3 regions of the Parageobacillus sp. G301 genome follow, and region 1 is predicted to be linked to each of the others. Evidence: riboswitches for the same ligand, from Rfam matches in the RefSeq annotation. Region 1 holds a riboswitch; each other region holds the start of a gene.
The links. A riboswitch is a leader RNA that binds a small molecule or an ion and turns the genes downstream of it on or off. The one in region 1 is predicted to bind S-adenosylmethionine.
Positions count from the first base shown of each region.

Region 2: another riboswitch for S-adenosylmethionine. It lies ahead of QSJ37_RS04110 (Na+/H+ antiporter NhaC family protein); the one in region 1 lies ahead of mtnW (2,3-diketo-5-methylthiopentyl-1-phosphate enolase).
Region 3: another riboswitch for S-adenosylmethionine. It lies ahead of metK (methionine adenosyltransferase); the one in region 1 lies ahead of mtnW (2,3-diketo-5-methylthiopentyl-1-phosphate enolase).

Region 1 covers NZ_BSDB01000001.1:1,345,812-1,350,755, forward strand. The annotation lists gene QSJ37_RS06830 (ZIP family metal transporter) at 1-695, shown strand, start outside; gene QSJ37_RS06835 (1,2-dihydroxy-3-keto-5-methylthiopentene dioxygenase) at 739-1,281, opposite strand; gene QSJ37_RS06840 (methylthioribulose 1-phosphate dehydratase) at 1,306-1,947, opposite strand; gene mtnX (2-hydroxy-3-keto-5-methylthiopentenyl-1-phosphate phosphatase) at 1,944-2,603, opposite strand; gene mtnW (2,3-diketo-5-methylthiopentyl-1-phosphate enolase) at 2,600-3,841, opposite strand; SAM riboswitch class I at 3,913-4,021, opposite strand; gene QSJ37_RS06855 (pyridoxal phosphate-dependent aminotransferase) at 4,124-4,944, opposite strand, start outside.
Region 2 covers NZ_BSDB01000001.1:797,727-802,670, forward strand. The annotation lists gene QSJ37_RS04110 (Na+/H+ antiporter NhaC family protein) at 1-1,178, opposite strand, end outside; SAM riboswitch class I at 1,288-1,393, opposite strand; gene QSJ37_RS04115 (TetR/AcrR family transcriptional regulator) at 1,582-2,259, opposite strand; gene QSJ37_RS04120 (ABC transporter permease subunit) at 2,259-3,056, opposite strand; gene QSJ37_RS04125 (ABC transporter ATP-binding protein) at 3,071-3,946, opposite strand; gene QSJ37_RS04130 (hypothetical protein) at 4,100-4,318, opposite strand; gene trpB (tryptophan synthase subunit beta) at 4,552-4,944, opposite strand, start outside.
Region 3 covers NZ_BSDB01000002.1:735,521-740,464, forward strand. The annotation lists gene pckA (phosphoenolpyruvate carboxykinase (ATP)) at 1-1,416, opposite strand, end outside; SAM riboswitch class I at 1,602-1,716, shown strand; gene metK (methionine adenosyltransferase) at 1,897-3,108, shown strand; gene QSJ37_RS12495 (gamma carbonic anhydrase) at 3,642-4,160, opposite strand; gene QSJ37_RS12500 (alpha/beta hydrolase) at 4,251-4,944, shown strand, end outside.

The DNA of each region.
Region 1 (4,944 bases):
TATCCACTGGATTAGGTGCGATCCCAATTTTATTTTTGGCGAAATCGATTACTCACCGCTGGCGGGACATATTGCTGGCGTTTTCAGCTGGAATTATGATGGCGGCTTCCATGATGAGTTTAATTCCTGAAGCATTACAGGCAGGCGGTTTTTTCGCTTTAACGATCGGGTTATTTTTTGGAGTCCTTATTTTAACCATTTTGGAAATGACGGTTCCGCATATTGATTTAGAACATACAAAAAAAGGAATTCAGTTTGATGAAAAAGCGATGCTCATTATTGCAGCCATTACCTTACATAACATTCCAGAAGGATTGTCGGTCGGGGTCAGCTATGCTTCGAACGTATCGGAAACAGGTAATTTAATCGCGCTAGCCATTGGATTACAAAACGCTCCGGAAGGATTTTTAGTCGCGCTTTTTTTAATTCATCAACAGATTGGAAGATGGAAGGCGTTTATCATCGCTACACTTACAGGAGCGGTTGAAATCGTGACATCACTTCTCGGGTTTTATTTAACATCCTTTTTTCGCCAGCTCGTCCCGTATGGCCTTGCATTCGCCGCAGGTGCAATGTTGTTTATTATTTATAAAGAATTGATTCCGGAAAGCCATGGGGATGGAAATGAGCGGACATCTACCTATTCGTTTATCATTGGCATATTATTTATGATTTTTTTAGTAGAATCGTTTTAATAAAAACAACCCCCTGCTTGAAGAAGACAGGGGGTTATTGCCATTACTGGCCTACTTCTTCTTTTTCTTCATACGGATGGGCAACCCAGCCGGACGGATCGATAAACAGGCGGACGGCGACGACTTGGCGGTCATCCATTAAGGTGAAATAATGCGGGTTTCCTTCCGGCACAGAAATGACATCGCCCGCTTCAAGCTCGACATCAAAATACCCTGTTTCGCTGTCCCCTTTGATGATAAAAATGCCATGGCCAGCAGTAATAGCGCGCACTTCGTCTTCCGTATGAATGTGCACTTGTTCAAACTTTTTCAACAGTTCATCCAAATTCGGCGTCGCATCCGATAAGGCGACGATATCCCAAGTTTTGTAGCCTCTTCTCGCCGCCAAATCTTCAATTTCTTCTTTAAACGTCGCCAAAATTTCCTCTTTTTCTTCGTCGGTCAATACATATTTGTTGCGCAAATGTTCCGGCAGTTTGTTAATGTCCCAATGCTCGTACAACACGCCTTGTTTGTTTAAAAAGCTGCGGACATTTTCTTCCCCTTCAATCACTTCTCCTGTTTTTCTCACTCTGATTACTGCCATTGGAATTTCCCCCTTCATCAATTTTTATGATTTAACAACCGGCAGCACGGCGGCCTGCTTTAGCAGCAGCCACTTGACGTGCCAGCTGAATAAAAACTCCCATGCTTCTAAAAACTTCTTCGCCTCAAACGCATCCCGCCCCCAGACGGTAATGCCATGGTTGCGGATCAATACCGCGCCGGCGTCGCCGTTTACATGCTTGGCAAATTCCTTCGCAAGCGTTGGAATATGCGCGTAATTCGGAATAATCGGAATGCGGATGACCGCATCTTCTTCCCAAATCCCAAACGCTTTAATAATTTCTTGGCCGGAAAACGCAACTTCTCCCTCATCTCCGTACAATTCGGAGATAACATTATTGTCGATCGTATGGACGTGGAGGCTGCAGCCCGCGTTCGTTTTCTTGTAAATTTCCACATGCAAAAGCGTTTCGGCAGACGGCTTTAAATTCGTATTCTCCACTGGATTTCCGGAAGCGTCGACAAGCAAAAAATCTTCGTCTGTCTGCTTGCGTTTGTCTTTGCCGCTTGCCGTGACTAAAAAAGTGAGCGGGTCATCGGTTACCTTGATCGACAAGTTTCCGCTTGTGGCGAAAAACCAATCGCGCGCCGCCAATTCTGCTTTTACCTCGGCAAGCTCTTTCCATCTCTTTAGGAGCAAACTCATGACCTCACCTCCATCGTCTCCAGAAAATGAATGACATCGAAAAACGTCGTAAACGGCGTATGTGGAATATTTAGTTCTTGACATTTTTGAAGCAAAAAGTCGCGTGCGATAACATGATCCGCCAGCCTTGCCACTGCTAAATCAGTGATCGAATCGCCGATGACGATGTGAAAGGCATCGGGCTTTGTCAATTTTCGAAGCAGCGACGGCTTGCAGCAGCCACAGCCGTTTTGACACTGTTCATCACATGAATGCGGCCATGTAATGCGAATCGCCTCCCCGCTGAAATCAGAGCCATTGCAGAAGATGCGCTCTTTTTCGATGAGCCCTTCTAAAAGCGGATAGACAAAAAAGTCAATGCCGCCGCTTATGACATATAGCGGAATATCACGTTCCTTCGTAAACGCGACAAATTCGCGAAACCCGTCGCGAATGCGGGCGTTTTGTAAAATGAAATCGACAATCTCTTCTTTCCAACTCGATGGAAGAAGGGAAAACATCGCGCCAACCCCTTCTTGCACCGAGATGCGCTGTGATAATATATCTTCTTTTAACGTTTCCCATTCCGGCGGCGCAAACCGTTTCATAATCGCGATAATGTTGTCATTGTCTGTAATCGTCCCATCAAAATCACAAAAGATGATTGGTTTTGTCATGATGTCACCTCTACTGCGCCCCATAAGTCAATCGCCTTTCGCAACGCCTCATTTTCGCGCGCTGCTTCATGAAGCGATTTTCCGGCAAGAGCCGCATCAATCGCAGCGCGAAATGCTCTGCCGCCACCTGCTGCTCCGTCTGGATGTCCATGTATGCCGCCGCCTGCATTGACGATGCTATCTATGCCAAAATCGCGGAACAATAATGGCACAAGCCCTGGATGAATGCCGGCTGACGGAACCGGGAACGACCGTTTAAACGGCTCCTTATCATTCGTCAACTCTGCGGCAATGCCAAGCGCCTCTTCTTTATCAAGGGCAACGCTTCCGTATGGCGATGGAAAAAGCACAAAATCCGCACCAACAAGGCGAAGCAATTTGCCAAGCAGCAAGGATGCTTTTATTCCGTAAAACTCCGATGGAGTAAGCGCCCCGCTGAATGCCGGATGAGCCATGATCGGAATGGTGATCTCATCATCTTCGCGCAACCCTTGGAGCACATCCAAACCGTACGCAAATACGTTAAATAACAATACATCGGCACCTAATTCGACTGCGCGTTTTGCTTTCTCTTTCAATTCGAACGTTTTTCCAGTCAAGTTCACCGCATATAACGTCCGTTTTCCTGTCTTTTCGTACACTTCGTTTAACACCGCTTTTCCAGCCGTAATTCGCTTTTCAAACGGCGTTAATTCGTTTTCAAACAAAATTTCATCGTCTTTAACGAGATCGACCCCGCCGAGCGCTTGTTGTTTCAGCTGCTCGGATAAATATGTTAAATCGCGGCCGATCATCCCTTTAAAAATGCTCATCAGAAGCGGACGTTCATATACACCCACTTTTTTGCGGATTTCGTCAATGCCAAAACGCGGGCCAGGAAACTGTCTTTTCCATTCGTCGGAAAACGTTAAATCTAGCAATCTCACTTCTCCATCCAGCGACAATTTGCCAAACACCGTCGTTAAAAGCGCCGGAATATCCGCGCTAAAGTTTAAGCTCGGGTATGCAATGCGAACGATTCCCCTCTTCAATCGTTTTCCAAAGTAACGGTTGGCGCGTTCGTTCTCCTCGAGTTCTTGTACGCTTACAACTACTCCTTTATGCTTGCGCAATTGTTCCTGCTCAAGAAGCGGCAAATCCGTCCACGAACCAACGGTCAACCCAAGCGCAATTCCTTCCGCCTTTTTCTCTAAATCTTTTTCATCGTGAATAAGATATGTGGCAATTACTTGACTCATGATCATCCCTCTTTTCTGTTCATCCATCAAAAAAACCTCTTCATAAGAAGAGGCTTTATTTATTCACGCTCTTCTTATCTCTCAGCGTTTCCGCTGCAAGAATTAGCACCGTGCTTAACCGTCGTTAAGCCGGTTGCCGGGCTTCATTGGGCTTGTCCCTCCGCCTGCTCTTGATAAGAATGCTTGCAATATCGTATTCACTTTTCAAACTATTCGCGCTCGAAAATTTAATTTGAATTATGACAGTATTTTTTCGCTCTGTCAATCATTTTTTAACCCATTTTAGAAAAGACCAAGCTTCGAAATCCGTTCCGCCGCTTCTTGCAGGCGGGATTCGCTTGTTAATAACCCAACTCGCACATATCCTTCTCCATGCTTGCCAAATCCAATTCCCGGCGCGACAACGACATGCGCTTTTTCCAGCAAATAATCGGAAAAACGTTCCGATGTCCATCCGTTCGGCACCGGAAGCCACGCAAAAAATGAACCTTTTGGGGCGTCGACATCCCAGCCAATTTGCCGCAACGCGTCAATAAGCGTATTGCGCCGCGATTCATACAGCGCGACAAGCTCTTCCACGCAGCGCTGCGAAGAAAGCAATGCGGTTGCCGCCGCTTCTTGAACAGCGCCAAACAAACTCACATATAAATGGTCTTGCAGCAAGTTAATCGCCGCAATCACGCTCTCATTTCCAACGGCAAACGCCACGCGCCAGCCCGCCATATTATATGTTTTGGAGAATGTATAAATTTCAACGCCAATTTCTTTTGCCCCCTCTGCTTGAAGAAAGCTGACCGGTTTTTTTCCGTCAAAGCCAATCGCACCGTAAGCAAAATCATGAACGACGCAAATTCCGTGTTTTGCGGCAAACGACACCGTTTCTTCAAAAAACTCCTTAGAAGCGATCGCCCCGGTTGGATTATTCGGATAGTTTAAAAACATCATTTTTGCTTTTTCCGCAATATTTGCAGGAATTTCATCATAATCAGGCAAAAACTGATTTTCCGCACGCAATGGCATCATCACCATTTCCGCGCGCGCCAGCGCAATCCCCGACCAATAATCCGGATATCCCGGGTCAGGCACGAGCACAATATCGCCTG
Region 2 (4,944 bases), 550 kb from region 1:
GCAACACCTGCTGCCACAAGCATTTGCGCACCATATGGGATGAGCCCCTGGAAACAGCATGAGAAAATATCCAATATGCTGGCAGATTTACGCGGATCAATGTCATATTGATCAGCAATGTTTTTTGCAAGTGGACCAGCAATTAAAATGGAGATCGTATTGTTTGCTGTTGAAAGATTTGTTAAGCTCACTAATCCCGCGATGCCGAATTGTGCCCCTTTTTTTGACTTTACATTTCTTGTTACTAATTGAAGTAAATAATCGATTCCACCGTTATGTTTAATGACTTCCACCATACCGGAAATTAAGATCGCAAGCAATGACAATTCCTGCATTCCGGCGACCCCGTCACCGATGGCTTGAATGAGGCCCATTGCACTGTAGCTTCCATCAAGAAGACCGATGATTCCTGCTAATAAAATACCGCCTGCTAACACGACTAGTACATTAACGCCCATTAATGCTGTTATTAATACACCAAGGTAAGGTAAAATTTTCATCCAATTAAAAGATTGATTCGTAATTTCCGCTTGCTCTCCAGCAGTAATGGCCCAGAAAAGAACGATGGTGATGATTGCCGCTGGTAAAACAATGAAAAAGTTCACCTTAAACTTTTCTTTCATTCTTGTATTTTGTGTACGAACTGCCGCAATCGTTGTATCAGAGATAAAAGATAGGTTATCTCCAAACATAGCACCGCCAATGACAGCTGCCATAGATAATGCCAAAGAAATATCGGTTTGTTCACTAATTCCGACTCCAATCGGCGCTAACGCTACAATCGTTCCCATGGACGTTCCCATCGAAATGGAGATAAAACATCCAATGACAAATAAACCGGCTATTAATAAATTTTGCGGAACAACGGAAAGAGCCAAATTAACCGTTGATTCAACAGCCCCCATTTTTTTAGTTACTTCCGAAAATGCTCCTGCTAATAAGAAAATGATGACCATTAACATGACATCGGCATTTCCAGCCCCTTTTGTGAACACTTCCACTTTCTTCGTTAAAGACTCTTTCCGATTCATCATCAACGAAATACTTGCCGCAATCAAAATTGCTACAATGACTGGAAATTTATAAAAATCGCCTGTAACCACGCCTGCACCAATGAACAACACTAAAAAGATCACAAACGGAAATAACGCAAATAGATTGCCTTTTCTTAACTCCACTCTTTCCACCTCATTTTATGTTTTTTTGAAGGAGCTTTCCACTTAGAGAAAAGGCCTCTTCTTATCTGAACATAAGAAGAGGCCTTATACGTATCTATATAAGAAACCCTTCTTATCTTTCAAGCACAATGCTTGCTGGATTTGGCACAGCACTCGAAAACGAGTCCGCTGCCGAGACTTCTTCGGGCCAGTCCCTCCGCCTCTCTAGATAAGAAGATGAGCGGTTGTATTTCGTTATATAAAACAAATAAAAGATTACAACATATTCATCTATTGTGCAATACACTTTGATAATGTCTTATTTTTAAATAATTTTAAATAAATCTTAAAATTATACTTGTGTAACATTAATAATATGCAAAAATCCCGTAGCAAAACGCCACGGGAAAAGAAATCAAAAACTCTATTCTGGTTTATAGATTCCATATTTAATAATCTTAAGATATTCATTCAGTTCCCTTATCAAAGACTCCACACCACTCATGACATCCATTTGCTTATTTTTGTATATAGCCATATACTTATTAGACAGCTGTTCGGCAATCAACATGGTCATGCGGATCACGGTATCCACGGAAATATCCTCTCTAAGTTTTTCCGTTTGGATCAGATCTTTAATATAGACATGCTTCAGCAAAAAATCTTCCTGATAAGCTTCGTAATGTTTCTTAATAATTTCTTCCATTTCCTTCTTTACTGCCACTGGAGGATTAGTAAAGGCATCCGTAATAAACTGAGTTTCTTGGAGATACTGAACCGTTAGTTTTTGTTTCAACAGGACGATTTCTTTGATCCTTTCAAAGAAATCATCAGATTGGATTTTTTCCATTTCTTCCATTGCTAGTTCCGTCAGAAAGTCCTTCACATAATTCACTAAATAAAGGTATAAGTTTTTCTTGCTCTTAAAATAATGAAAAAGTATTCCCTTGGAAATTCCCGCCCGTCTCGTAATAACATCTGTAGAGGTCTTTTCATAACCATTCTTCACAAATTCCTCGATGGCCACTTTGATGATCAAGTCTTTTTTCTCTTTAGGCTGCTTTTCAAATGCTGAATACAATTTTAACACCTCTAATTTCATTAGACTGCAATATCTTTCTTTTTATATACCATATATGAAGCGAAGATACTAATCAAAATAACCGCAGCCATAATAAAGATATACAAAGGCTCAATCTCGTTATCATTAATAATGGAGGCGGCGTCCACATATTTAAACGGGCTTATATATTTTAGGAACTCTAAGTCTTCCGATATCCCTGCCATCACATTCATAAAGTAGGCAGCTAGGACAATCCCCAGTGAGATCGAAAGGATGTTTCTTGTTTTTTTCATCATCGACGACAACATAAACGCAATTGCACCGAACGTCAAATGAAGCAATATCGTTGCGGCGATTAATAAACTAAATGTGTCTGTCGGAACATCCGGGTCTTTTGCAAATTGAAATCCAATGATGCTTGCTACGGCTGAAACTACGTTAAAAATCAAAATATTTACCAAAACGGCCAGAAGTTTTTCTGTTACGATTCGGCTTCTTGTGACAGGCTTTGACAACAAAAATTCAATCGTTTTTTCATTTTCTTCTTTGGCCAGAATATTGGATGCAAAGATTGCCGAGTATATGCTTCCTAACAGGGTGGTCATCATATAAATTTCTACCCCGTAAAAACCCATCAAATCTCCCATGTTTAACTCATTCATTCCGAACGCTTTTTTAATCGATTCCGGATAGGCCTCAAGGAGTTTGGTCATTTCTTTTTGCTGCTCGGCAAACTGAGGATAAATACTTAACGTCAATAAAATAAGCCCGCTGAGCACGATGCTCCAAATGATCAATGATTTTAAATTTCGCTTAAACTCTCTCTTAAAAATCATTTTCGATCCTTCCCTCACTTTTCATAGTAATGCATAAATACTTCTTCAAGAGTCGGTTCTCCGATTAATAGATCCTTAACCGGCAGAGTATTTAATTTATGCAGAAGCGCCTTCATATCCCCGCTGTAAAGCAGTGTCATTTCATTGCCGTTTACCTCTTTCTTAACTACTCCTTCCAGATTGAAGTCGATTGGTCCCGATTGGTCAAAAGTAATCGTGATATTTTTCAAATTGTTCTTTGTGAGATTTTCAATCGTTTCTACTTTAATAAGCTCCCCTTCCTTAATAATAGCGACCCGATCACACATTTTTTGCACTTCAGAAAGAATATGGGAGGAGAAAATGATCGTTGCCCCCTTCTCTCTTTCCTCCGCAAGAAGTTCAAAAAAGGTGTTTTGCATTAGCGGGTCGAGTCCACCTGTCGGTTCATCTAAAATTAGAAGTTTTGGCTCATGCAAAAGCGCCTGGACAATCCCAACCTTTTTTCGGTTTCCAAATGAAAGATCCTCAATTTTTCTATTAAGATCCAAGTCAAGTCTTTCTGCCAGTTCTTTCATTCTCTTTGAATCAAATTTTTTGTAAAAGCCAGCGGAGTATTTTAATAAATCGATCACCTTCATATCATCATAATAATGGACTTCAGACGGCAGATAACCGACGTTTTGTCTTATTTCTTTTGAGTGTTTGATGATATCCTTTCCGAAAATAGTCGCACTTCCGCTAGTCGGATATATGAAATTTAAAAGTGTTCGAATGGTTGTGCTCTTGCCTGCTCCGTTCGGGCCGATAAAACCAAAAATTTCCCCTTCTTCAATGGAAAATGTAAGGTTTTTTATTCCCCTGTTTTTTTTATACGTCTTGGTCAAATTCTTGACGTCTACAATTTTCATACTTCCCACTCCTTCGGGCGGCTTTGTGTTAATTGACTTACCAGTCAATCCAATTATAAAAAATATTGACTCACAAGTCAATTGATTTCAAAAAAGGGTTGCATGGTGCTTGCGAAGTGTTGCAAGGGTCCACCAATACCATTTGATGAACGTTCAATCGCCTCCTCCCCCTCCACTATCTCCACCGCCATCGCCGCTGAAATCGCAGTAATCGTTGTGATCATTGCTGGATGAAGTATCATGATAAAACGGCGGAAGCACTTCGCTGCCTCTTCTTTTATTTTCTCTATGTGTTTTCGTTGTATTTGACAGAAAGCCGAAGAAAAAAAGAGCAGCGAATACTCCTAGAACAAAAAGCAGAAAAAATTTCATTCTTCTCACCTCGTTTTCTTCAAACGCTCGTCTCTAAAAAACGATGGCCAGACACGTTAACAGAAATCACAGATTCATAAGTTTAACGATTTTGTTGAATCTCTAGGTTAGATTGGCAGTAGTACGGAAGCGGCTTCTTCTTAATTATTTTCTCAGCATATATCATAAAAAAAACGATTCTGTCGTTTGACAAAATCGTTGAAACGCCGCGCTTTTGGCGGCGTTTGTATTTCTTACTTTAACATATGAAACACTTGCTCAACGTCTTTATCGCCACGCCCTGAAAGATTAACGATTATAATTTGATCTTTATCCAATGTTGGTGCCAATTTTATTGCATAAGCAACCGCATGGGCGCTCTCAAGCGCTGGAATAATCCCTTCCGTTTTCGACAAAAGCTGGAATGCTTCAAGAACTTCCTCATTTGTCACCGTATAATATTCGGCACGTCCGGATACTTTCAGATGGCTATGCTCAGGACCAATTCCCGGATAGTCAAGACCGGCGGCAATCGAATAAGTCGGCTGAGGATTTCCTTCTTCATCCAACAATACTAAGCATTTAAACCCATGAAGCACGGCCGGGACACCTTTGGTAAGTGTCGCCGCTTTTTCCGGCTCGACGCC
Region 3 (4,944 bases), on a different contig from region 1:
CGGAATTTCTAAACCGAAAATAGGGTCCTTCACTGTTTCGACATTGTCGAGTTCTCCTTCGACAGCTGCTTGCACCATTGCACGGGTATAGGCAAGCTTCATGCGGCTGCCGACTCCGTATTCTCCACCTGTCCATCCTGTGTTAACGAGGAACACTCGGACATTATGTTCAACGATTTTTTTACCGAGCATTTCCGCATATTGCACAGCTGGAAGCGGTAAAAACGGAGCTCCAAAGCAAGTAGAGAATGTCGCTTGCGGAGAAGTGATGCCGCGTTCTGTACCCGCCAGCTTGCTCGTATAGCCGCTTAAGAAATGATACATCGCTTGTTCGCGCGTTAGCTTGCTAATCGGCGGCAATACTCCGAATGCGTCTGCCGTTAAGAAAATAATCGTCGACGGATGACCAGCGATGCTCGGATCAACGATATTGCTAATCGCTTGAATAGGGTAAGCAGCGCGGGTATTTTCCGTTAACGTAGCGTCATCATAATTAGGCAGTCTTGTATGCTCATCGATAATAACGTTTTCGAGCACCGCACCGAATCCGATCGCATCAAAAATTTGCGGTTCTTTTTCCCGTGATAAATTGATGCATTTTGCATAGCAACCGCCTTCGATATTAAAGATGCCGCGGTTGGACCAGCCGTGTTCGTCATCACCAATAAGACGGCGGTTTGGATCGGCGGAAAGCGTCGTTTTTCCCGTGCCGGATAGACCAAAGAATAATGCGACATCCCCTTCTTTACCGACGTTTGCCGAACAATGCATCGATAAAATTCCTTGTTCTGGGAGCAGGTAATTCATCACAGTGAAAATCGATTTTTTCATTTCGCCAGCATATTCTGTGCCACCGATTAGCACGATCCGCCGTTCAAAAGAAATAATGATAAATGTTTCCGATCTTGTTCCATCAACGGCAGGATCTGCTTTAAAGTTTGGTGCGCAAATAACGGTGAATTCCGCTTTGTGTGTTTGCAGTTCTTCCGCTGTTGGGCGAATAAATAGTTGATGTGCAAATAAATTTTGCCACGCAAATTCATTAATGACTTGGATAGGTAAGCGGTATTTGGGATCAGCGCCGGCAAATCCTTTAAAAACAAATATTTCATCTTTTTTCATTAAATAGTCAATTACCTTATTGTATAAGTTTTCGAAAACTTCTTCAGAAATCGGCTGGTTCGTCGTCCCCCAATCGATTTTTGATTTCGTCGAAGCTTCTTCTACAATGTATTTATCTTTTGGAGAGCGACCTGTATATTTTCCTGTCGTTACCGCAACTGCTCCGGTAGCTGTCAACCGACCTTCATTTCGTTGCAACACTTTTTCTACAAGCTGTGCTACCGATAAATTATGAAACACATTTGGCTGTTGTAATAATGTGGTAAGTTTACTTGTCATATTAGCGACTCCCATGTACAAAACCTTCCTTTTTATTGAAATGGTCTCCTTCAAATAGTATAACACATTTTTATTATTAGTCCATACTATTTGTGACAATTTCTTTTCTTTTATTTTTCTCATTTTTGTTCATAAAAAAATTGTCTAATTTTGTTGACTTTCTTTATTTAATTACGATATGATAACTCATTGAACGGATACTCTTATCCCGAGCCGGTGGAGGGACAGGCCCGATGAAACCCAGCAACCGTCACAACTGGAAATGTGTGAAATGGTGCTAACCTGTGGCAAGGCAACGTCCTTGAGCGATAAGAGTGAAAGGAGCAATATGATTGCAATGACCTTTCCTCAAAATTACAGGAAAGGTTTTTTTATATGTCTATGTGTCAAGATATATAAAAGCTATAATAAAAGGGAATGAGTACCGTATCATCTGCAGTTTGCAGGAATACAATATTTAGACGTTCGATTATGAAAAGAGGAGGAAACTGACGAATGTCAAAAAAAAGACGTTTATTTACTTCGGAATCTGTAACGGAAGGTCATCCTGACAAAATTTGTGACCAAATTTCCGATGCCATTTTAGATGCCATTTTAGAGAAGGACCCGAATGCTCGCGTCGCATGCGAAACGAGCGTTACAACAGGGCTTGTGCTCGTAAGTGGAGAAATTACGACATCAACATATGTAGATATCCCGAAAATCGTCCGCGATACGGTTCGCGAAATTGGCTATACTCGTGCGAAATATGGTTTTGATGCCGATACTTGTGCTGTATTGACATCGATTGACGAACAGTCTCCAGATATCGCAATGGGAGTCGATAAGGCGTTAGAAGCCCGCGAAGGTCAGATGACTGACGAGGAAATTGAAGCAATCGGTGCTGGAGACCAAGGGTTAATGTTTGGATTTGCTTGCAATGAAACGAAAGAATTAATGCCGCTTCCGATTTCGTTAGCGCATCGTTTGGCACGCCGTTTGTCAGAAGTGCGGAAAGAAGCCATTTTGCCATATTTGCGTCCAGATGGCAAAACACAAGTAACAGTAGAATACGATGAAAATGGAAAACCAGTGCGTATCGATACGATCGTTGTATCAGCGCAACATCATCCGGAAATTACACAAGAACAAATTGAGCGCGATATTAAAGAACATGTCATTAAGCCGGTTGTACCAGCAGAACTGATCGATGAAAACACAAAATATTTTATTAACCCGACAGGTCGTTTCGTCATCGGCGGACCTCAAGGCGACGCTGGCTTAACAGGACGGAAAATTATCGTTGACACATATGGCGGTTATGCTCGCCATGGCGGCGGTGCGTTTTCTGGTAAAGACCCTACAAAAGTAGACCGCTCTGCAGCCTATGCAGCGCGTTATGTAGCGAAAAACATTGTTGCTGCTGGACTTGCCGATAAATGTGAAGTGCAGTTGGCATATGCGATCGGCGTTGCAAGACCGGTTTCCATTTCCATTGATACGTTCGGAACCGGAAAAGTATCTGAAGATATTTTAATTGAAGTGGTGCGCAACAACTTTGATCTTCGCCCAGCTGGCATTATTAAAATGTTAGATTTGCGCCGCCCAATTTATAAACAAACAGCGGCTTATGGCCATTTCGGACGCACGGACATCGATCTTCCATGGGAGCGCACTGATAAAGCGGGAACATTGAAAGAGCAGGCTCTTGCGTTAGCGAAGCAATAACAAACAGAAAAGGGAGTTACGTTATGTAGCTCTCTTTTTTTGGCAAAATCAAGGGTGAACGCAACGAAAAAAGCATCTGCTTCGACTGCTCTGCAGAAAAGATTGGTAAAAATTTATTTCAATAAACAATTTATATATTGTATCGGAAAAGTAAAGCATTTTGCATGTGATGGAACATGATGTTCTTATTATGATACGCTTCAACGTTATTTAACACTCCAATATATACCCGAGCCAATGACGATGTCCGTCGGTATGAAAAAGTTGGAGCCGGTTCATTATATCAAAAAGAAAGTCGGTGAAAATTAACGAAATTTTTCACCTATATAAAAAAGACAGGCATTCCCAGCTTATCTAATCAAGCTGATAGGGTGATGCCTGTCTTCCTATTTGCCTCCCAACATCTTAAAAAATCGATTTTGGATGCTTTTTTATTTCATCAGTCAGCGGAGCGGTGAAATAAATATCATCTTGGTCATATCCCATAATAACAACAACGTAATGTTAATCGGTCTGCTCGGCGTTTCCTATTATCATTTATCTTGCTGCAGCGATTTATAATATTTCCCTTTCTCCACATACTCGCGGCGAATTCGCTCCATCTCGCGGACATCTTCGTCGGTTAATTCACGAATGACTTTAGCGGGACGGCCAAATGCGAGCGTGTGCGGCGGAATTTTTTTTCCTTGCGGGACAAGGCTTCCGGCACCGATAAACGCTCCTTCGCCAATTTCCGCACCATCGAGAATAATCGAGCCCATGCCGATTAAAGCGTTTTTCCGGATGATGGCGCTATGTAAAATGACTTGATGGCCGACGGTTACACCATCTTCAATGATAAGCGGATTGTTTGGACTTTGATGTAAAATTGAGTTATCTTGGATATTGACGCGATTGCCGATAATCGTTGGAGCGACATCTCCGCGAATAACAGTATTAAACCAAATGCTTGTTTCTTCCCCGATGACCACATCACCGGTAATGGTGACATAATCGGCAATGAAGGCAGATTCAGCGATCTTTGGAGACTTTCCTTTGTACGGATAAATCATACGCTTCTTTCCTTTCATTTTATAAAATGGTTCAGTATTATTTATTATTGTACAGATAGTGGCACGATTCGTAAACGGAGGAGATTGACGATGTGGAAATGGGAGGCAAATGAAGGAAAAGGAACGGTTGTGATTGTCCACGGAGCTGCGGAGCACCACGGGCGCTATCAATGGTTGATCGAGCAGTGGGTGAAAAGCGGTTATCATGTTGTAGCAGGAGATTTGCCTGGACAAGGGCGGACAACGAGAAGAAAACGTGGACATATCCAATCGTTTGATGAATATATTAATGAGGTGGCCGATTGGATCACGGAAGCCAAACAATTTCATGTACCGGTATTCCTTCTTGGACATAGCATGGGAGGGCTTGTTGTTATCCGTACATTGCAAGAAAAACGACCTTCTGTACAAGGGGTTATTTTATCTTCGCCATGTTTAGGACTTGTATCGTATCCATCGAAAGGGCTTGATATGTTATCAAGAGTATTAAATTATATCGCGCCATCCCTTTTGATCGATTCAGGATTGTCTGTCGAACTGGCAACAAGAAATAAAGAGGTACATGAGACGGATAAACATGATGAGCTTTATGTGACGAAAGTATCTGTCCGCTGGTATCGTGAATTAGTAAAGGCGATGGAATTGGCTTCTCGCCGTATTCAGAAATTCCCTGATATCCCATTGCTGCTCATGCAAGGCGGGGACGATAAAATTGTCGATAAAACAGCTGTAAAAGAATGGTTTGACCGTTTGCCGATATCGGAAAAAATGTATAAAGAATGGA